DNA from 4 places in the Paenibacillus sp. FSL W7-1279 genome. Region 1 is predicted to be linked to each of the others. Evidence: riboswitches for the same ligand, from Rfam matches in the RefSeq annotation. Region 1 holds a riboswitch; each other region holds the start of a gene.
What was found. A riboswitch is a leader RNA that binds a small molecule or an ion and turns the genes downstream of it on or off. The one in region 1 is predicted to bind thiamine pyrophosphate.

Region 1 (5,743 bases):
ATTTTTGAATGAGATGAGGGGGTTATGACGTGATGCTGAATGCATCGCCGTCTTCTTTTATAATCATGCCTGCGCTTGCCAAAATCGTATGTGAGCCGGGCTGGAAATGGCAAAAACGCGAAAGACCCATGCAGAATTATGATTTGTTCTATGTATGGAGCGGTGAAGGCACGGTCGAGCTCAATGACGAGCCCTTTGCCGTGGGAAAAGGAAGCTGCTTCCTGTTCCGACCAGGAGATCATACGAGCGCGACGCATAATCCGCAGAAACCGCTCGTATTGACATATATCCATTTTGACGTGGCCGACCCGGTTCAACATATCCCTGCATCCTATCGCAAGCTGACGGAAACGATGGATTTCGAATATTTGCTCGCGCGCTACGTGCGTTTGTATCTGGACAAACCCTATGGATCATTGGAGGAGGGGCAGCTTATTCTGAAACAGCTGATGATTCATCTGCTGCGTTCGGATCTCGCTGAGCCGGTGGTCAAAAAAGCAAGCAATCAGCTTTCCGAGGCGATCCATGAAATCGCGAATTACGTTCGCCAGCACCCGGGGGTTCCCCATCGGGTCGAGGATTTGGCGGCCAGAGCGGGGTTGTCCCCCCGTTACTTCTCGATTAAGTTCAAGGAGCTGATCGGCACGCCGGTGCAGTCCTACATCATTCAGATGCGGATCGAGCGGGCGCAGCATCTGCTGCTTCATCAAGGGATGAACGTAACGGAGGTAGCCGACGCGCTGGGTTACCGGGATATATTCTTTTTCAGCCGGCAATTTAAGCAGTATACGGGCAAGAGCCCATCCGAGATTCGGTGATTTCCCGCTCTTCCATAACTTACCTGGCGGGTCGAAGGGCAAATGGGTTTCATAGCAAGCGATTTAGGGTAAAAACGACATACAGTTTCATTTTGAAGGGGGGAGAGAGGAATGAGCCCAAGAAGACGGGTGCGTGGACGTTTCTTTAGTCGCGGTGGCTGCGGTATTTTCAGAAATCGCTTGCGCCGCATGAAGACAACGACTCAGGATCATCAGAATGTGTGGTTTTAACGAGACCTAGGCCTACATACGGGGGACATTGAATCCCGTTATCATATACGCTTTTCTCTGGATGAACGCAAAAGGGAGCTAAATGGCTCCCTTTTTTTTGATATGTTTTGGGGTCCCCGCAAAGTATTTGGAATAAGCATCGGAGCATAGGCTCCACTTTGTGGGGCATTTTGTATTGGGGTCCCGCAAAGTATTTGGAATAAGCATCGAAGCATAGGCTCCACTTTGTGGGGCTATTTAATGGATGTACATGGGAATAGGGAGTCTGTCTGATTACGTTGTAAAAGGGTGCATATACGGATAGGGACTCTGTTGGCATTGCGAAAATTTGTTATATTAGGGATATGTATAAAGCGCTAAACGCAGGGTTGTAATGGACCGGACAGGCAGTTCGGATAACGGAAGGGTGACGGGTGTGACGGAGAGAGCGGCATTGGCGGAGCAAGCGGTGATCTGGTGGTAACGGCGGGAGCAGGAAAGGTTGCGCTGATCACGGGCGCGTCGAGCGGGTTCGGACTGCTCATCAGCTTGGAGCTGGCAAAAGCGGGCTATGACGTGGCAGCGGGTCTGCGCAGGCCGGAGGCGGCTGCAGAGCTGATGACCCGAGCCGAACAAGCAGACGTTGTCAAACGCATTCACGTATTCCAGCTGGATATATGCTTAGAGGAACAAGTCAAGGCTGCTGCTTGGGAGTTAGAGCAGAAGTTCGGCCGCTTGGACGTGCTGGTGAACAACGCCGGCGAAGCGGTAGGCGGCATGGTGGAGGAAGTACCGCTCAGCGGCTGGCGCAAGCAGTTGGAGACGAATTTTTTCGGGACCGTATCGGTAACGCAGCATATGCTCCCGCTGCTGCGCAAGACCGGACGATCCAAAATCATTCTCATGAGCAGCATTAGCGGCGTGGTCGGCTTTCCGGGTTATGGTCCCTATGCGGCATCCAAATTTGCGCTGGAGGGGTTTGGTGAGAGCCTGTCCATGGAGTTGATGCCCTTTGGCATCGATGTCGTACTGATCCAGCCCGGTGCCTATGGCACGCCGATCTGGAATAAAAGTTTTGGGGAGCTTACGGTAAAGGAAGGATCACCCTACAGCGGTCTGCTGAAGGGCGTGCTGGACTATTCCGAGCGGACAGCCAGGGGAAGCGGGGATCCGCAGGAGGTAGCCAGGCTTGTGGCAAACATTGCGTCCATGTCCAAACCGAGGTTCCGCTATACGCTGCCCCGAGGTACGCGGCTGACCGCATGGATCAAGGGCGTGCTGCCGGATCGGCTGTTTCAGCGGATCGTTTATCGGATGCTGGACAGGCGTTAATCATTCATGCAGCGAATGATTCATGGCCTTAACTTGTCATGCGATGCTTGGTGAAGCTTGTTAAGGTGAATGGCGTTACCCTCTTCTGGTTGGGGACGGGTGTAGCAAACCAAGCAGCTCTCCCATCTTCACCTTGGAGCCGGGTTCCAGGTCACCGCGCGGAGTAAACGTGCCGTTCTCTGTCAGAAGCACGACGGTAGAGCCGAATTCAAAGTACGCGAGTTCATCGCCGATCTCGTATTTCTTCACGTTCTCGTCAGCATAACGGATGCTGCTCACGTTCATGGCTCCGACCTTCACGACGGCAACTTCGCCGAACTCATGCGCAATATAGGTAATGAGGCGCTCATTACGGCTGAGCACGTGCCGGATATGGGTCATCGCAAAATCGTTCACGGGGTAAACGCGTCCCTTTAGATGCTCGCTTTCCGCCTGAACACCGGTTACCGGGGAATGAATGCGATGATAATCGGTTGGGCTTAAATACAATACAAATGCGTAGCCGTTGATGTAATTTTCCATTCTCGGTGATTTGGCGAGCAGCTCGCTCAGGGTATAATCCTGTCCCTTGACGCTCAGAATGGTGCCGGCATTAACGGCGCACATTGCCGAAATCGTGGCATCGACGGGGCTTACCATGGCATCGGCGGTGTCGTCTATGGCGCGCAGGCCTATTTTTAACCGGCGGGAAAAGAATTCGTTCAGTGAGCGGTATTCGTGGATTTCTTTCTCCGCTTCATGCGCCGGAATTTGATAAATTCGTATGAATGCAGGTATTAGATGACGGCTCAGCCGGCTGTGGGAACAATGCCCCATGATTCGGGACAGCCACTTGCGGGAGGACAGCTCAGTCATCAGACGCAGCAATTGTTTAGCCATGTCATTCTCCTTTGTGCATAGGTGTCAGCAATAAACGTTGGTGGAAAAGCCAATCACTCTGATATTGACATAGAATGAGCTGGAAATCAATAAATAGCCATTTTTGAAAAAAGGTTCTTGCTAATTGGAGAACGAATGTGTATTTTAAGATTAACATGAAACCGAATAGGGAATACGGGGGCTTGAGTGAATCAGGCTGAGATTGCAGCTGTTATCCGCTGTTGACCGTTAATCTGAACTGGGTAATGCCAGCGTAGAGAATATCCGACCCTGCCTACATAGGGCCTATTTTTCCGTCTGCGCGTTTTCCAGACGGTTTTTTGTTGTGTTTACACAAAAATAGAGGTGGAGAGGGGAATGTGTGGTTATGGGAACATCTGTGCAAGAGAAGTTGGGGGTTCAGCCCCGAAAAGGGCTGCGGTTAAGCGATATTTTGGTGACGGTGCTGGTATCGCTGGTGCTTGGCGTCATTTATCACTTCTGGGGTTCGGTTTACAATCTGTTAAAACCGCTGTTCTTTGAAGCGGATGAGTTGTTATACGGAATGTGGTTCGCTGCAGCCACGCTTGCTTACTTGCTAATCCGTAAGCCGGGAGTGGCCATCATTGCGGAAGTGGCGGCTGCCCACGTAGAAGTGCTGTTTGGCAGCGGCTGGGGATTGACTCTGCTGCTGTATGGCCTCATTCAAGGACTTGGGGCAGAATTGGTATTCGCGGCGTTCCGTTATCGGAGCACCTCGGCGTGGACGCTGGCGATTGCCGGAGCAGGCGCAGCCATCGGATCGATGATCATGGACTTCTATTACAGCTATACCGATGACCTGCAGACGTGGATGTTCCTGGCCAAATACGGTATGCGAGTACTCAGCGGTGCCGTCATTGCAGGTCTGCTCATGCTCTTGCTGGCCAAAGCCTTGGACCGCACGGGCGTCACATCCCTGCTGCGTCCTGCGTCGAAGAAGGATTACGAAGCACTGGATGATCCGCGCCATGTCTAATGCCACGGTTAGCCTGGTTCCGGCTCAGTCCGCTGAGATGGTTTCGGAACCGGCCGTGTATGTGGAGGGATTGCGTCTGAAGTATCCGGGCGAGGAGCGACTGATGTTCAAAGACCTCTCCTTCTCGGCTGTCCGCGGGGAGAAGGTGCTGCTGCTCGGTCCGAGCGGCTGCGGCAAATCCACGCTGCTGCAGGTGCTTAGCGGGATGATTCCCCGCGCAACGGAGGTGCCGATGAAATGCGAGTCGCAGCTGGTTCCGCGCTCTTGGGGGTATGTATTCCAAGATCCGGATACCCAGTTCTGCATGCCGTACGTGGATGAAGAGCTGGCTTTCGTACTGGAAAATCTAAGTGTCCCCCGCCATGAGATGAAGGAGCGGATGCAAGCGGCGCTCCGCGAGGTGGGGCTTGATCTTGAGGAGCTTCATATGCCGATCGGGCATTTGTCCCAAGGCATGAAGCAAAGGTTAGCGCTGGCTTCGGCTCTGCTGCTGGAGCCGGAGGTGCTGTTCCTTGACGAGCCATCTGCCTTGCTCGACCCGGAAGGAAGGGAGCAAATCTGGTCGGCGGTGAAGGCCGTATCGGAAGGGCGGACACTGATCATCGTGGAGCACCGGATCGAAGAAATGGCCAGATACGTGGATCGTGTCGTGCTGTTCAGCCCGGATGGCGTGATTCTGGGCGAAGGTCCTCCGGCAGCGATATTCGCAGAATTCGAGCGGGAACTCCAAGCCTATGGAATCTGGTATCCCGGCGTATGGGATGATTATGCGCAGACCCGGGCGGGCAGAGAGTTGTTTGCTCCGGTCGATGCGCTTGGCGATGAGCGGGGTAATCTCCTGCATGAGGCTGCTCCGCCGTATGCTCAACGTGGGGAGCCTGTCATTCAACTGGCGAATTTCAGGGGAATGAGATGGGATAAACCGGTCATCACGCTCCCTTCGGCCGAGGTGTTTCCGGGACAATTCATTGCGGTGGTAGGGCCGAACGGAGCAGGCAAAAGCTCGCTGCTGCTCAGTTTGATGGGGCTGCTTCGCGCCGAAGGGACCTATATGCTCTGCGGGGAAGAGGTCATTCAGGGCAAACGCAGGAAGGTTCGGAAGAAGAGAGAGCAGCAGCTGCGCCAAATCGGATTCGTGTTTCAGAATCCGGAGCTTCAATTCCTGACGGAGCGCATCGGCGATGAGGTGGTTTACTCGCTGCTGGTGGATCATGTGCCGCCGGAGGAAGCGAAGGCGCAGGCCGAGCGCTGTCTTGAACGTTTTGGACTGAATGGCTTGGAGGCCAGGCATCCGTACCAGCTGTCGACAGGCCAAAAGCGCCGCTTGAGCGTGGCTACGGCCATGGCAAGACAGCCGTCCGTCCTGCTTCTGGATGAGCCGACCTTCGGACAGGATGCGCGGAATACATTCGCGATTCTGGAGATGTGCGAGAAGCTGCGCCGTGCGGGAACCGCCATTCTCATGGTGACGCATGAAATGGAGATCGCGCAGCGGGTCGCCACGCAT
Region 2 (5,743 bases), 2.0 Mb from region 1:
GCTGCGAGGTCCGCCTCCTTCAGCGAACTCGCCAGCCTTGCATTAAAATAACGGCGATTATACAGCCCCGTAAGATCATCACGATGTGCCAGGGCTTCACTCTGCATCAGACTCTCATGCAGTCGGTCAAACAAGCGATCGTTCTCGAACTGGATTAAAATCTGCCTGAACAGAATCAGGATCACGCACAGGGATAGGCCGGTAAACAGTCCAGTCCACCCTCCAAACCGCTGCGCCATAAGGGCAAACATCCCGCCAAGCACGCTGTAGGGAAGCAGGTACCTTACGATCAGGTTTCCGACTGAACGCGGCTCCCGCTCGCCAACGGATGGTTTACGGGAATTAGGAGCGGACTGCCCACCTGCGAAACTAATGAATAATACCGATATCGTATAGAGTGGATACAGATAGGAACGAACCTCGATACCCATCAGATCAACGAGATAGATGTACAGGACATCTCCGGCAATATATGCGCTTCCGCCTAGACATAACAGAATGGCCGCCCTTTTCCCTAACAGTCCGGTATTAAAATACAACACCAGCGTAAAAAAAATAAGTACCATTGCGCACAGGGGATACAGCATGTCCACCCAAAGGTTTCCCCATACTGCCTCATGGGCCAGACCCTGAAGCTCAGGCTTGATGAAATATTCCCACCCTACTGTCATGACGGCTATGCCAACAATCACGATATCCAGCATAAACCGGAGCCCCCGAAACGAACCTTGAACATGCCGGAATAAATAAATGAGAGAACTTGCGAACAGAATGAGTTCAAGTCCCCAGAATAAGTGGGTTAGGATCGGCGAGAAAGCGCTCTCTTTTTCAAACCAAACATAACAAGCGTGAATGATTCGTGCCGCTGCATCCCCCATTAATCCGAGACTCACAATAAGCCAAAACCTGCGAAGATGAACCTCATAACGCCGACTAATCCGCATTAAATAAACGGAGGCGGCTGCAGGAGGAATAATGACTAGAACACGCTGAAGCGATAAAGCCTCAGGCATCCACAGAGCAATCATGATCTGAATGAATGCATATATCATGGCGAGTCGAATCCACAGATGATCTGCTGGAGTTGGACTCATAAGCATTCCTCCTCGGCCAAAGGGTAAGCTGGATCACTTTCATATGTTAGGTCTTTTGAATTAATCTTTCTATTTCTCATGATACTTTTTACCCACCCAAAAGTAAAGATGAGGAAATGAAAGAAAAATCATCTGTATCAGCCCTGCATGAACACAACTCCCACTTGACGTATAGGGATTATGTGATAATATTTCAGTCATATCTCATATGGATCGGAAAGGGTGTTGAACCATGTCACAGAAACGATTAGATCATGTTGGTATTGTTGTCCGGGACCTAGAAGCTACAATCGCCTTCTATACATCCGTAGTCGGACTAGAACTAAAGGATCGCCTGACCCATACGAATGGCGTCATCCAGCTGGCGTTCCTCGGATTTAACGGCAGCAACGAGACGGAAGTCGAGCTTATTCAGGGATACAGCGACACGCTGCCAGCGGAGGGCACCGTTCATCATTTTGCAGTCAGCACGGATAACATTGAAGAGGAATATGCCCGGGTTCAAGGACTTGACGTTCCTCACTTGGACGAGGAGATCGTGACGCTCCCGAATGGTTTCCGTTATTTCTTCGTTCATGGTCCCGAAGGGGAATGGATTGAGTTCTTCCAGCGCTAACCTCAATATAGAAGCCTTATTCAAATCCTTTATTCCGTGAAAGGTTCATAGGATTAATTAATCCTTCCCATGGCAAGTGTTCTGAGCAAAGACCTGCCTCGTTCGCGCTCCTTCGAACTAGACAGGTCTGGTGTGTTAGGACTATAATAGCGGATGTAATGATCAAAACTTCATAAATACCGGGGGAGCTGGGATATAGCCGGCTGAGAGTGTATCCGATATGATACTGACCCTTACACCTGATCTGGGTAATGCCAGCGTAGGAAGCCCATGTTTGCGGCAGCTATTTATTTGCCGTGGTATACACTTACGCCGTCATGCGTCCTGATATCATCAGGGCGTTTTTTTTGTGGAGTTGCGAGGTAATAGAAAGAGAACTCAAAGGAGAGAAGAAACGATGAAGAAGGGAAGATGGATTCCGCTGCTTCTCGCTTGCGTCCTGCTGATGGTCGCGTCCGGATGCGGCACAAGCGGACAGAACAAAAAGACAGGTGCCGAAGGTGAAGGCAGTCAGACTTCCGGGAAACTCCGTGACGTGCATCTGATGCTCGATTGGTCCGCCAATACGAATCACACCGGCCTGTATGCAGCGAAGGAGCTTGGGTATTATGAGGAAGAAGGGCTTAATGTCCAGATCGTCCAGCCGGGAGCAGGCGGAACGGATACGCTGGTCGCATCCGGAAACGTGCCGTTTGGCATCAGTTATCAGGAAGGCGTAACGCTGGCCAGAACCCAAGGCTTGCCGCTCGTTTCCATTGCAGCGATCATTCAGCATAATACGTCCGGCTTTGCCGCCCCCAAGGACAAAGGCATCGTGAAGGCAGGCGATTTTGAAGGAAAATCCTATGGCGGCTGGGGCTCGCCTGTGGAGGAGGCCGTCATGAAATCCATCATGGAGATCGATGGCGCCGATGTCAGCAAGGTGAATATGGTCAATATGGGCGATGCCGATTATTTTACGGCCGTCAAACGCGACATTGATTTTGCCTGGATCTTCTATGCTTGGACGGGGATTGAAGCCGAGCTTCGCAATGAACCGCTTGACATGATTTATGTGAAGGACTACTCCGAGCAGCTTGATTATTACACACCAGTGATCGTGACGAACGAGAAGCTGATCCAGGAAGACCCCGAGCTTATCAAAGCGTTCATGCGGGCGACTTCAAAAGGATACGACTATGCGATTCAACATCCTGAAGATGCGGCAGCTCTGCTTACGAAGGCGGTTCCTGACCTCGATGCCGAACTGGTTCTCGCCAGCCAGAAATGGCTGAGCCCCCGTTATCAGGATGATGCATCCCGCTGGGGCGAACAGAAAGCCGAAGTATGGTCGGGATATGCAGACTGGATGTTTGAGCGTAAGCTGCTGGAGAAGGAACTTGACGCGGACCGCGCATTCACCAATGATTTTTTACCGGAGCAGCCATAAGGCTATTTTTATTTAAAAAGAAGAAAGTCGGCCTTTGCAAAAGGCTGCCTTTCTTCCAATACATTATAGCTTGCACGAAAGGATGAGTTTACATGGCGAATACACTTTTGAGCATTCAAGTGATACCGAGAACGCCAAACGGGGCCGACAGCATCCCTTATGTAGATGAAGCGATTAAGGTCATTCAGGAATCAGGCGTGAAATACGAGGTTCATGCACTCGAAACGACCATGGAAGGTGAGCTCGCCGAGCTGCTCAAGATCGTGGAGCGCATGCATGAAGCGCTGGTGAATGCGGGAAGTCCCAGCATCATATCCCAAGTTAAAATCGCTCATCATCCCAGCGGCATCAGCATGGATAAGCTGACTGAGAAATACCGTCCATGAGAAGCTGGTGGAGTTCGGTTTGGCCGCCCGTTGTGGCGGTCCTCTTCTTTTTGGTGGTATGGCAGGCCGCAGTATCTATATTCGACATTGAACCTTTTATTCTGCCTGCGCCGACGGCCATCGGGCATGAGGCCGTTACCGGAGCTTCCGGTCTCTTCCAGCATACAGCGGCCACCCTGCAATTAACCTTGGTCGGATTTATGATCGGTACGGCGATCGGCCTAGTCATCTCGCTGGCACTGCACATGGTTCCTTTTCTCAAAACCGCTCTTTATCCACTTCTTATTCTTAGCCAGAATGTGCCGACAATCGCCCTAGCCCCGCTTCTCATGATTTGGTTCGGCTTCGGCATGCTGCCCAAGGTTATCGTGATTACGCTGGTCTGCTTCTTCCCCGTCGCTGTTGCGGCACTGGACGGACTGGCCCGTACTGACCGAACCATGATGAACTACATGCAGATGGCGGGGGCTACCTCTTGGCAAATTTTCAGCAAGCTGGAGCTGCCGCATGCCCTTCCCTCCATCTTCTCCGGGATTCGAATTGCGGCCACCTATTCGGTCATGGGTGCGGTTATCGGGGAATGGATCGGCTCGGACCGGGGAATCGGTTACTACATGATGCTGCAAAAATCCGGCTACCGCACGGATCGGGTGTTTGTTGCCATCCTGGTCATCGTCCTGCTCAGCCTGCTGATGGTGCTGCTGATCACTCTGCTGGAGAAGCGGCTCATCCGCTGGAATCGAAAAGGTTGAGTCTCCGTGAATAGACGTAACGAATCTTATATGATAGGAGGCCATTTGTCGATATGACACATCAAGTACCCCTGACGGTCCAGGACGGGGCTGACCCGTCGGCTGCGTCGGTCTCAACCGCACCTGCCCTCGAGGTTCGCACCCTTCGAAAAACCTTCCGCGACCGGCGCAGCGAAGTGCATGTGCTGGATGGCCTTTCGCTTCAAGTACAACCCGGGGAATTCGTCTCCTTAATCGGTCCCTCAGGCAGCGGAAAGAGCACCCTCTTCCATATCATTGGGGGGTTAACAGCTCCGGATGCAGGCTCTGTCCTCATGGACGGTCAGGACGTGACCGGGGAAAAAGGCCGCATCGCCTATATGCCTCAACAGCCGGCCCTATTCCCTTGGCGTACGGTGGAGGACAATGTGCTCCTTCCCGAGGAGCTGAGAGGCACCTCGAAAGCCGCTGCCAGGGAACATGCCCGCAGCTGGATGGAACGCGCCGGACTCAGCGGCTTCGAAAAGGCCTATCCGCACACCCTCTCTGGCGGAATGCAGCAGCGGGCGGCTTTTCTGCGCGCACTGATGAGTCCGCAGGAAGTTATGTGCCTGGACGAACCGTTCAGTGCATTGGATGCGTTAACGCGCAGCGATATGCAGCGCTGGCTGCTCGATATCTGGGAGGATACGCGCCGTTCGGTGCTGATGATTACCCATCATATCGAGGAGGCGCTGCTCCTCTCGGACAGTATCTATATCCTATCAGCACGGCCCGGAACCATCTTGAAACGGGTAGAAGTCCCTTTCTCCCGCCCGCGCCGGGAAAACATCCTGATGGATCCGTCCTTCATCGCATTAAAAACCGAAATTTCCGCCATCATGCGGGAAGAACAGCACAAGCGCTGACCGATGAAGGCCAGCGTAATACATACATCCATGATGGGCAAAGCGCTTCGTGGAAGCTTGCAAGCGAGGTGATGTAACCATGAAATCATTCATGCAGAATGAAGCGAATTCCCCCCTGATCGACACTCATATTCATCTGGACAGTTATTCGTTATCCGATCAACAAGCGATTCTCGCGGACATCCGCCATCATGAGGTTCAATCCATCATCTCTGTCTCCATGCATCTGACTTCCTGCAAGCGAAACCTGGAGCTGGCCAGGCAGTACGGACTGATGGTGCGGCCGGCTTTCGGTTATCATCCGGAGCAGCCCCTCCCTTCCTCTGACGAAATCGAAGGGCTGCTGGATTGGATGGCAGAGCATGTCGATGAGATGGTTGCCGTAGGAGAGGTGGGTCTCCCCTATTACGCCAGGCTGGAGGCTGAATCGGAAGGCCGTCCCTGGGATAACCGCCCTTACGCCTATCTGTTGGAGCAATTTATAGCTTTTGCTAAGAAGCATCATAAACCGGTCATTCTGCACGCTGTATATGAAGATGCGGATATCGCATGTGATCTGCTCGAAAAATACGGCGTCAC
Region 3 (5,743 bases), 1.2 Mb from region 1:
AAACATTTTGTCGGCTACAAACTGGAACTCGTTCGGGTCAATCAGCACTTCCATAAAGGAAGACATGCTGGAGAACAGGGTTCCGAAGATCATGCCAATCAGCAGCAGGAAGTAAATGTTATTCCCTTCCCTTTTGAACAGAATCTTATATAAGACTCCGGCAAACAGGATCATCGCGCCGACGTTGATCAGAAAGTTAACGTTGCTGCCCAGTTTGTACAGCGTGAAGGATCCGAAGACAAAGATGACGGTGGTCTGGATCAGTATATATAAGGAATCTAATCCCATAACGCTAGGCGTCAGTATCCGGTTATTCGTGACCGTTTGAAACACCGTGGTAGACAGAGCAATCGCTCCGCCGGTCAGAATAATGGCAAGCACCTTCTTGATTCTCCTCGGAAGCGCGTAATCCCAATTGCCGCCAAGATCAATGAACAGAAAGACTGCCACCAGGATGATTGCCGCTGCGGCCAACAGGCCGAGTTTGGCTTTATAAGTCATAAGCCTTTCTCCTCATCAGTAAGAAAATGAATATACCGCTTCCGAGTACGCCCACGGTTAGACTAATCGGAATTTCATAGGGATAAATAATGATCCGGCCCAGGATGTCACAGAACAGTACGAAACCGGCCCCCAGCAGCGCGGTATGCGAAAGGCTTTTTTTCAAATGGTCTCCTAAGTACAAACTAACAATATTAGGTATGATCAGACCAAGAAACGGAATCACGCCGACCGTCAGCACGACGGAAGCCGTAACCAGCGCCACGATGACCAGTCCCAGATTCACAACTCTCCGGTAGTGAAGGCCCAGGTTGGTAGCAAACTCCTCTCCCATTCCGGCCACCGTAAACTTGTTGGCGAACAGATACGCCAGAATCACAAGCGGGATACTAAGATAGAGCATTTCATACTGGCCCTTCATGATCATGGAAAAATCACCCTGGAGCCATGCGGACATATTCTGAATAAGATCATATTTGTATGCAAAGAAGGTGGCGATCGAACTGACGATATTACCGAACATCAGCCCTACGAGCGGGATGAAGATCGCATCCTTGAACTTAATCCGATCCAGTATCTTCATGAAGATAAAGGTTCCTGCCAGAGCGAATACAAATGCCACAAGCATTTTGATAAGCGGTCCGCTTGTCGTGAAGACAAGCATGGCTACCAATATCCCCAGTCTGGCAGAGTCCATCGTACCTGCCGTGGTGGGCGATACGAACTTATTGCGGCTGAGCTGCTGCATGATCAATCCGCAGATGCTCATGCTGACACCCGCCAATATGAGACTGACAAGCCTAGGAATCCGGCTGACAAGCATAATATGCTGTTGTTGTTCTGTCATCGAGAACAATTGCAGTGGCGAGATATCCTTAACTCCAATAAATAATGAGATTATCGAGAGTACCACAACGGCTGCAAATAAGTATCTAATCTTCATGGCTCTTCCTTCTATGCGTATGTCTCTAAATACCCGGGATCATGCAATTTCCGTCACCATTCTCATTGAGATTGATTATCAATCGCGTTCTGATATGCATTATATCATCCTCATTCTGGCTCGACAAGTATAATTGAGAATCAAAATCAATTAAATTGTTCATACAAGTATATTTTGTTCATGAATTGTTCATAATATGAAGTTAGGTGGAGACATAGCTTTTATCCTCAGGACAGAATCACACTTTGGTTAAGTCTCCCTTTAATGCAGCTTCTGCAATAATGAGACTTCTCTAAAAACGACTGTTTCAATTCTTATTAAATGGATAAGAAAAATTATATAAATTCGTTGACAATTCCTCTAAGTTATATTAATATCCTAACAGAATTATTATTTCTAACTAAACGTAAGTTAATGTGGAATAATAATTGGTTTTATGGCTAATAACGAAAAATGCATATTTGCTTGTAGTAAGGGACATCTTCTAATCAGGCGTATGCAAATTCGATTACACCAGGAGGTTTTTTTCAATGTCTAAAGATTTTTCAGCTGCACTCAAAAATCGCCGTTCTTATTACGGGATTAGCAAAGAATCCGTTATCTCGGACGAGCGTATTCAGGAGATCGTAAACGAAGCGGTTAAATATACTCCGTCTTCTTTCAACTCCCAAAGTGCACGCGTCGTTGTATTGCTTGGCGAACAGCACGATAAACTGTGGAACATCACGGAAGGCATCCTGAAGGAAGTTGTTGGCGATGAAGAAGCATTCAAATCCACTGCCGACAAAATGGCTTCATTCCGCGCTGGTTACGGTACGGTACTGTTCTTCGAGGACAATAACGTCATTGCCGGGCTGCAACAAAGCTTTGCCGCTTATGCCGACAATTTCCCGGTTTGGTCCAACCAATCCAACGGCATGCTGCAATTTGTAGTATGGACATCCCTTGAAGCAGAAGGTCTGGGCGCATCCCTGCAGCACTACAACCCGCTGATCGACGAAAAAGTAAAAGCCGAATGGAACGTCCCGGAAAGCTGGAAGCTGATTGCTCAAATGCCTTTCGGTAAGCCGGTTGCTGAACCAGGCGAAAAAGAATTTGCACCGCTTGAAGATCGCGTGAAAGTATATAACTAATCAAACAGATGAAAAAAGCCGCCTCCCTAAGTTCCTGCAAATGGGACAGGCGGTTTTTTTTATAATGGGCAAAGATTGAAAAACCGATGGCAAAACGATACAATTACACAGGTAAGAACCCTCGAACTTCTACGATAACATGAAGCTCCGGGGCAAATCTTGCGGTAACCAACTACATAAGATGTTGGCTGTACTAGGGGTGCCATGTGCTGAGAGACGGCGGGCTGCCGTTAACCCTTATCACCCGATCTAGGTCATACTAGCGTGGGGAAGTGTAGCATTTATGTTTATTTCTTTTCGTAGGCATAACTGCACCTTCTTCATGGGGTGCGGTTTTTTTGCGTGGACTTATATAATGGGGAGGAAATGAAAATGAATGAGCTTGTTTGCGGAACCAGCCGGATCGTCGGATGCCGGTTCTCGGTATTTCCCATGACAGACCGGTTTGTGGAGGTCATCCTGGGCGCGCTGCAATCTGTGGATGCGGGAAAGGTGTGGATTCAGACAGACGATGTGAGCACTTGTATTCGTGGACGTGCAGAGCATGTCTTTGATGTTACAAGAGCGATATTCGCCCATGCTGCGGCGAGTGGCGTGCACACTGTTTTTAATGGCACTTATTCCATTGGCTGCCCCGGAGATACGGACGCCGATGTATATATGACTGAGGATTCAACCCGCTTGAACAACGACATCGGAGAACATGCCGATATGGAGACTGCCTGCCAATTCGCTCTTTACCCCATGGGTACGGACAACTACATGGATGTCATCTACGGTGAAGTAAATCGTGCGAAGGCAGCCGGTACGTTCGCCGGAAGCGTTCATTACGCCAGCCGGTTGGACGGTTCCTTATCCCGGGTGTTCGGGTCTCTTGAAGAGGCGTTTTTGCATGCGATCCAATCCGACAGCAGCCATCTGGTCATGACTGCAGTGGTGTCCGCTCACAGCCCCTCGGTTAAAGCCGCATCGAATTGAGTTCGATTGAGGCAGACAAAAGCCCGGCATGCGCCGGGCTTTTCTGTCACTACTGCCAAGAATCTTGACGGTTTAAACCCAAGCACTCAAGATGATTACGAGCAGGATAAAGAGAACCAAAATAATTCCTACTGAATTGCCATATTCACCGCCGCCATATACTCCGCTCATGAAGATCCCCTCCTGGATTTAAAGTATGCCGTGATGTAATCACACTATTATAGTATTTACCGCGCCTTGCTAGCGTCACGGCTAATGTACCTCTCTTTATCTATTGGCATCGATATTTTATTCCTCATAACCGATGAGAAGTTTCCCTCCGTACGGACGGAGCATTTCCTCGGTAAATGCCATTAGAACAGAAGGATCATCTTGGCGATACATCGCCGCGAGCGCTGTTTCCAATCGCTCTCCTAAAATTGTGTCAAAGCGGTTAAACAGGCGGAACAGCGTTTTCCCTTCACCCGTCCACTCCCGGTTCACCCTAAGTACAAAATCACAGAGAATCGCGGCTATTTTGTGCACCGTAAACCATTTTTCACCATCGCTTCGGGGACTCTTCAAGTCCAGCATGTACTCGGTTAGCACATAACGGTAGTCGTTAATATCGGTTATCGTCAAGGGCAGAGGTCCGTAATCCAAATCGCTTTGGGCTTCCGTCCGCACCTCTTCCCCCTCGGGCATAAGGCGCAGCACCGTCCCTTCTGCGATCATCCGCTGAAATGACGGATTCGCCGCGATCACTCCCTCGTCAAAATATTCGCGATAGGAGGATAAAGACAATATAAAGATTTCCGCGATCCATCCATGCGCCTCTATCGTCCTCCTGCTGAAATCATGACCCTCTCGTTCAAGGACCATAATGTCCAAATCGGATTGTTCATTATATTCGCCTCTGCTCGCGCTGCCGCCAAGCACGGCAAGCAAACAGTCGGGATAATCGTGTTGAATGACGCGTTCCGCTGCCTCTACCGGTTCCATCCTCATGACGTTTCCTCCATTATGACTCTGATCCTCCCGAAAAAAGGGCTCAAAATATCTAATTCAGCTAAAACCCTAAACGTACCTGAATCATATGGTAAATAAACGATTACCCTCATGTTGATGACAAGGGAAGAAGGGATAGATGAGATGAACTACATTCATATGCTCTCTAAATTAGGCATGGGCAGTGCCCACCCGGGAGGATTCGAGGCAACCCTCAGAATGCTGAAGAATTATCCCATTCAACCGGGCAGCCGCATTCTGGAGGTGGGGTGCGGAACTGGCAGAACCGCATGCCATCTTTCAGAGATGGGGTATCAAGTGACAGCTATTGATCTGAACGAAAATATGATCAAAAAAGCACGAGCACGAGCCGAAGCGATGGAAATCGACGTGCAGTTCCATCAAGCCGATGTATGCGCATTGCCTTTCGAGGACAATCAATTTGATCTGATCATGGCCGAGTCTGTTACCGTATTTACGGATACTTCGAAGTCGCTGCCCCAATATTACCGCGTTCTGGATCGCGGAGGCGTCCTGCTGGACAGAGAATTACTGCTAGATAAGCCCATGCCGGAAGCAAAGCTTCAGGAACTGCTCGAATTCTTCGGAATACCTAATCTGATGATGAGAGAAGAATGGGAGGAATCCCTCTTGGCTTGCGGGTTTAAACAGGAAGAAATTCTGGAGTACAATCACTTCAATGAGCAGTTAAAGGAAGAGCAGACACGTCATCTGGATACATTTGAACAGCGCGATAAAGGACTCCTGTTCGATGTTGCGCTCTGGGAAACGCTGTTCAAGCATGATCGCATGATTCTGGATAATACCGATTATCTCGCTTCCGCCTTATTCCGGGCAGTAAAATAGAACCTTTTCACATCTATGCATCAAGTGGGGATTCGCATATTTGCTACGTATCCCCTCTCTTTCCTCATTTTCAGTTCTTTCGACCTAATCCAACACTTTTTGTCAATTCGTTCTATCTAGTTTTGCCCGTCGATGCTATAATCATGGTAAATATATCCTATGTTGTTGAGGAGGACTCATTCTTATGGCATGGTTCAACAGACTCCCTATTTCACGAAAAATTACTGCAGCCTGTTTTCTCATTGCCACTTTGTTTGCGGTTCCAATGCTGCTTGCGTTTATTCTAATGGGTAAAGCAATCATTGGCGTGGTCATCGTGGTGGTACTAACAGGT
Region 4 (5,743 bases), 2.6 Mb from region 1:
GCGGTAATCGCGGCAGAGAAAGTACAGCCGGTACCATGCGTATGAACGGTATGAATTCGTTGTCCATATAATTCTGTAAAGGCGATACCATCGTATACGAGGTCCATGACTGAAGGACTGTCGGGATTACCGAATCTGTCATCGTTCTTGATCATGGGGGAGCGTCCCTCATAAAACTCCCCGTTATGGCTGGCGGTTCTTGTTTGGCGATACGTACTTTCGGACTGAGACAACTCTTCCTGCTGCGTACCCGCCGCCATAGCTGATCCCCTGTCTCTTTCGTGATCCGCAACTTCACCGCCGCCGGTCATTCCCTCGTCATGGCCGCCTTTGATCACAACGATCTTGGGCCCCAGATCCTGGATACGTCTCGCCGCTTCCTTCCGATCTTCCTTCGTGCGGATACGCATCCCCGCCAATACTTCGGCCTCCGGTATATTGGGGGTGACAATTAACGCCAGCGGCAGCAAATCCTCTCTTAAAGCCTGCACTGCTTCGCTTTGCAGCAGCTCTGCTCCGCCCTTGGCGATCATCACGGGATCCACAACGACCTTCTCCCAGCCGAATGCCCGGATCCGGTCAGCAGCCAGGCGAATGATCTCGGCATTGAACAGCATGCCTGTCTTCAATGCATCGACTCCGAGGTCCGAGCCAACCGCTTCAATCTGCTCCGCGGCTGCTTCGGGAGGCAGCGGATATACGCCGTGAACCCCCAATGTGTTCTGCACCGTGATCGCCGTAATCGCTGACATGCCGTATACGCCGAGCTCCTGGAAGGTTTTCAGATCAGCCTGAATGCCGGCACCGCCGCCGCTGTCAGACCCCGCAATCGTCAGTGCCCGAGGAACGTGAGACTTGCTGCTCATCGTGCGCCACCTGCAGCGGACGCTTCCGCTTCCCGGACAGCGGCATAGCCCTCCAGCGAGCCCGGATGAAGCTTTGCCAGCTCATCCAGGAAAGCAATCTGGAAGCTTCCAGGTCCCTGGTCCGCGGTTCGCTCTGCAGCTCTCGCCGCCGCGGCCCCGTAGAAGGCCAGGCCCGCCGTACCGGCAAGCAGCAGGTTTGCTTCCACTGCGGCAAAGGCACCCAGCACCGAGGTCAGCAGGCACCCTGCACCGGTTACCTTCGTGAGGAGAGCATCCCCGCCGGTAATGATACGTACCTCGTTTCCATCGGTAATCACGTCCTCTTCACCGGTAATGGCCACGATCGTGCCTACTTCGCGCGCAGCCCGCACGGCCAGCTCGGCATGATCACTGCCCGTGCTGTTGCCAGCGTCTACGCCTTTGATCTCGCGGGCCTCCCCGACAAGGTGAGCGACTTCAGCCGCATTCCCGCGCACGAGCGACACCTTCACCTCGCTTAGAATCCGCAGCGCCGACTCCGTCCGAAAACGGGTTGCTCCCGCACCGACCGGGTCCAGCAGGACCGGCACGCCTTGTGCGTTCGCCGATTGTCCAGCTATGATCATCGCATCCACAAGCTCGCGGTTCAGCGTGCCGATGTTCAATACGAGCGCGCCTGCGATGGCGGCCATATCTGCCACTTCCTCCGGCGCGTAAGCCATGACCGGCGACGCGCCCAGCGCGTACAAGCCGTTAGCCGTAAAATTCGTAACCACCACGTTCGTCATGTTGTGAACGAGGGGGCTCGTCTGCCGTACCTTTGTTAAAAGCGCCGAAACTTCATTTTCCCATGTATGCATATGAATCAGCCTCTCTTCGCTATATTGGAATTTATGAGCTAGTTAGGTCTCCTTACAGCACCGCAGCCTGCAGCGGCACCGGCCATTCCTCCTGCTTATAAGCCATATCCCAAAACATATACTCCAGCTGGCAGCTCAGCATAAAATGCTCCTTCATCCGTTCTCGCTCGGCTGCCGTCGCACGCTCCGCCCATTCATCGACACGGCTGCAGAACTTGGCTGTCGCGTCTTCCCCCCGGTTGCCGTAGAAATAAATCCAGTCGTAGAACGGATGGGATTCATCCGGCTTCACTTCATCCAGCAGCTTGCGGCCAATCTCCAGGTAGGTCCACGGGCAAGGCAGCAGTACGGCCATAATCTCGCCCAGACTGCCCTCATGCGCCACCGTCAGCATATGACGGATATAGTGATGCGCGGACGGAGCCAGCGGATAGCCTTGAAGCTCTTCGTAAGTCACCCCGGCGGCTGCGCAAAAATTCTGATGCGGATGCACCTCGCTATGCAGGATGAATGAGATTTGTTCGTTAAAGGTTGCGATCTCTTCGCGGCTGGTCGATTTGGATATGGCGATGCCGTAAATTCGCATGTAGGCGTTCAAATACTCAAAATCCTGCTTCACATAGTGGATCAGTTGTTCCCGCGCCAGTTTCCCCTCGGCAATGCCTTTTACAAAGGGATGATCGAAGATTGCTTGAAAAATGCCTCCCGCCTGCTGACGGAGCTCTTGCGTAAAACTCATTTTTGTCCCCTCCTCCAACATATTGAAGAGCAGGAAGTCCATAAGACACGACTTTCCAGGCAACGCTAAAAAGCCGCCCCGAAAACTGGAGCGGCTTCGTCAACAAGCCCGAGTGCGCCAAAAACGCACCAAGACCTTATATACGAAGGCTCCACTTTCCTACGCTAGTACGAACTAGATCAGGTTCAAAGGGTCCAAGATACGCTCTTGTCTCAGCCGCTAACGGCTCCCCTAGTGGACTTCCTATTCTTTTGTCTAATACTGTACATAGGTTTGTAGATGCTGTCAAACGTTAACGGTTCGCGGACAGAACCCCACGTGCGAAATCTTCCGTGATCGGTGGATCATGATGTTGTACGGTGGCAGATGTCTTTCGCGAATAAAAAACGCCGGCTACCCAACACTTGTTTCAGAAACACTGACGCTGGGTTGTCATGTATTCCCCTACATAATGAGTACATAAACGTTATTCAAAAAAATGAAGTTTAAAGGAGCGAGCTTATTTATGACGAACCCATCAAAAGCGGTTAACCCCATTCCGGATGGCTACACCTCCGTGACACCGTGGATCATCTCAAGAAACTCCGCAGCGCTGATTGAATTCCTGGAGCAGGCTTTTCAAGCCGAAGAGTTAGCCCGCGTCTATGTTGACGATGGTGTCATCGGCCATGCCGAGGTGCGAATCGGGGATGCCGTCGTCATGATGTTTGACGCGAAGCCGGAATGGCCGGATAGCCCGGCGTACCTCCGCTTATATGTTGAGGATTGCGATGCTGCTTACCAGCAAGCGCTCGCCGCAGGAGCCGTCTCGGTGACGGAGCCAACGAGTTTGTTCTTCGGCGACCGGGTGGGACGGGTACGGGACCCGTTCGGCAACTTATGGTGGATTCAGACGCGAATGGAGGACCTCACGCCCGAAGAGATGGAACGACGCGCCCAAGACCCGGATTACATGAAAGCAATGACCTATGTTGCCGGAGCGGAAATCGTGGTGAAGATTTCGTAACAAGGTGAAGGGAAGCAAAAGCGTTATTTCAGGGAGAACATGGGTGGTTCGGTTCCCCAGGGGTATGCTTGGATGGCTGTCGATTATGATCGATGTAGGGACCGGGTAACTCAGAGTAGCTATGGTTTAGAGGTAGAAACTGGGTGAACACAGAGTATGTAGCTGCTGCTGGGATTGATGCTACTGGGATTGGTGCTACTGCTGGGATTGGTGCTACTGCTGGTATTGATGCTACTGTTGGTATTGATGCTACTGCTGGGATTGATGCTACTGCTGGTATTGATGCTACTGCTGGTATTGATGCTACTGCTGGTATTGATGCTACTGCTGGTATTGGTGCTACTGCTGGTATTGGTGCTACTGCTGGTATTGATGCTACTGCTCGAGGGCAAGCGGACTGAGGATACGTTATTTAGCTGAAAAGGCGTAATTTTTGAGAGCTAACGGACACCAGATACGCTATTTCTAGAATATGATGGTAAATAGGCACCTTTTTGCGGTAATAAGAGATCCTGTGTCCGTTAGATTTAAGAATTGGGACCGAATCAGGCAAATAAGGGAACTGGTGTCCGTTAAGGCTACTTCTAGGCTACTCCTGATCTTGGTGCTACTTCTGGTATTGGTGCTACTGCTGGTATTGATGCTACTGCTGTATTGGTGCTACTGCTGGGCTTGGTGCTATTACTGATCTTGATGCAGCTACTAGTCTAGTGCGACTGCTCGGAGGGCAAGCGGACTGGGGATACGTTATTTAACTGAAAAAGCGTAATTTTCGAGAGCTAACGGACACCAGATACGCTATTCATAGAATATGATGGCAAATAGGCATCTTATTGCGGTAATAAGAGATTCTGTGTCCGTTAGATTTAAGAATTGGGACCAAATCAGGCAAATAAGGGATCTGGTGTCCGTTAACAGGTGGCCTTGTTACTAACTGCAGGTATTGAGGCTACTTCTAGGCTACTGCTGGTCTTAGTGCTACTGCTGATCTTAGTGCTACTACTGATCCTGGTACTACTGCTGGTATTGGTTCGACTACTGATCTTGGAGCTACTGCTGGGATTGGTGTTACTGGCCTTGATGTGACTACTAGTCTTAGTGCGACTTGCTCGAGGCAAGCGGACTGAGGGTACGTTATTTAGCTGAAAAGGCGTAATTTTCGAGAGCTAACGGACACCAGATACGTTATTTCTAGAATATGATGGTAAATAGATACCTTTTTGCGGTAATAAGGGATCCTGTGTCCGTTAGATTTAAGAATCGGGCCCGAATCAGGCAAATAAGGGAACTGGTGTCCGTTAACAGGTCAGGGGAAGCGGTACGAAGAACGGAGCTGGCAAAGCTGTGCCGGTGAGTGGTGTGCACGTAGCTACATAAGCGGTGAGGCGGTGGTGCTGCACACGCAGCGATACTGGCCACGCTGCATAGCGGCGATGCTGCCGACGCTGTTATGCGGTCGGCGATGTTGGCTATGCTGACCACGCGGCGATACTGGCCACGCTGCAATGCGACGATGTTGCCGACGCTACAATGTTGCCGACGCTGCGATACTGACCACGCTGCAATGCGACGATGTTGGCTAGGCTGTGATTGCCAACGTAGTGGTACTACCTACGCGCGTCGCTGCCGACGCTACAATGTTGCCGACGCTGCGATACTATCCACGCTGCGATACTATCCACGCGGCGATACAAAAAAGGAGGCATTCCAAAAGATCTTAGATCTTGAGGGATGCCTCCTTTTTTTGCTTTTTCCTAGCATCATCCGCTATACGACAATACTAGCCTGCTGCATTCGTCTTCATTCATTACTGAATGCCGTAAAACTCCTGAAGCTGGTCAATCATCAGATTCGCTGCCAGGATGCCGCCTGCTGTATTCCAGATGGCATCATCCACTTTGTGGGCCTGGCCGTTCTTGACGACGTTCAGGTTTTTCCACAGTGGATCGTTGATCCATTCCTGCTCGGTTTGGTTGGCGCCGCCATCCCCGGTTTCATAAGTGAAGTAGAATAGTCTGTCGGCTTCCACCTCAGGTAAACGCTCCTTCGTGATCTCGTCAACGAAATCGTCCTTGGCGTTCTTGGTCATGTCGTTGCGGGCGATGCCGATTTTATCGAAAATAACGCCCGAGAACGTATTGGTGTGGTATACCCGTGTCTTGCCAGCCATGAAACGGACCACGGAGACGGTCTCATCCAGCTTGCTTCCAGCCTTCTCTTTGAAATCCTGAATCCGCTTGTCGTATGCAGCCAATAGCTCTTCGCCTTCGGATACCTTGTTCAGCGCTTTGGC

Region 2: linked by a shared signal. The riboswitch ahead of MKY82_RS03175 (ABC transporter substrate-binding protein) and the one ahead of MKY82_RS28460 (ECF transporter S component) in region 1 are both predicted to bind thiamine pyrophosphate.
Region 3: linked by a shared signal. The riboswitch ahead of MKY82_RS22800 (YkoF family thiamine/hydroxymethylpyrimidine-binding protein) and the one ahead of MKY82_RS28460 (ECF transporter S component) in region 1 are both predicted to bind thiamine pyrophosphate.
Region 4: linked by a shared signal. The riboswitch ahead of tenA (thiaminase II) and the one ahead of MKY82_RS28460 (ECF transporter S component) in region 1 are both predicted to bind thiamine pyrophosphate.

Annotation. Positions count from the first base shown of each region.
Region 1 covers NZ_CP150215.1:6,284,413-6,290,155, reverse strand. Annotated here, with positions in the region: gene MKY82_RS28475 (AraC family transcriptional regulator) at 33-818, shown strand; gene MKY82_RS28470 (SDR family oxidoreductase) at 1,506-2,360, shown strand; gene asd (archaetidylserine decarboxylase) at 2,436-3,239, opposite strand; TPP riboswitch at 3,404-3,516, shown strand; gene MKY82_RS28460 (ECF transporter S component) at 3,607-4,236, shown strand; gene MKY82_RS28455 (ABC transporter ATP-binding protein) at 4,229-5,743, shown strand, end outside.
Region 2 covers NZ_CP150215.1:745,723-751,465, reverse strand. Annotated here, with positions in the region: gene MKY82_RS03185 (GGDEF domain-containing protein) at 1-1,094, opposite strand, end outside; gene MKY82_RS03180 (VOC family protein) at 1,327-1,710, shown strand; TPP riboswitch at 1,882-1,993, shown strand; gene MKY82_RS03175 (ABC transporter substrate-binding protein) at 2,108-3,139, shown strand; gene MKY82_RS03170 (MTH1187 family thiamine-binding protein) at 3,232-3,525, shown strand; gene MKY82_RS03165 (ABC transporter permease) at 3,522-4,277, shown strand; gene MKY82_RS03160 (ABC transporter ATP-binding protein) at 4,331-5,164, shown strand; gene MKY82_RS03155 (TatD family hydrolase) at 5,244-5,743, shown strand, end outside.
Region 3 covers NZ_CP150215.1:5,073,342-5,079,084, forward strand. Annotated here, with positions in the region: gene MKY82_RS22785 (iron chelate uptake ABC transporter family permease subunit) at 1-501, opposite strand, end outside; gene MKY82_RS22790 (ABC transporter permease) at 491-1,444, opposite strand; gene MKY82_RS22795 (nitroreductase family protein) at 1,975-2,577, shown strand; TPP riboswitch at 2,763-2,865, shown strand; gene MKY82_RS22800 (YkoF family thiamine/hydroxymethylpyrimidine-binding protein) at 2,950-3,555, shown strand; gene MKY82_RS22805 (YjcZ family sporulation protein) at 3,628-3,726, opposite strand; gene MKY82_RS22810 (nucleotidyltransferase domain-containing protein) at 3,844-4,542, opposite strand; gene MKY82_RS22815 (class I SAM-dependent methyltransferase) at 4,687-5,409, shown strand; gene MKY82_RS22820 (methyl-accepting chemotaxis protein) at 5,594-5,743, shown strand, end outside.
Region 4 covers NZ_CP150215.1:1,391,958-1,397,700, reverse strand. Annotated here, with positions in the region: gene thiD (bifunctional hydroxymethylpyrimidine kinase/phosphomethylpyrimidine kinase) at 1-866, opposite strand, end outside; gene thiM (hydroxyethylthiazole kinase) at 863-1,705, opposite strand; gene tenA (thiaminase II) at 1,758-2,444, opposite strand; TPP riboswitch at 2,584-2,687, opposite strand; gene MKY82_RS05965 (VOC family protein) at 2,950-3,450, shown strand; gene MKY82_RS05960 (hypothetical protein) at 3,594-3,851, shown strand; gene MKY82_RS05955 (iron-siderophore ABC transporter substrate-binding protein) at 5,258-5,743, opposite strand, start outside.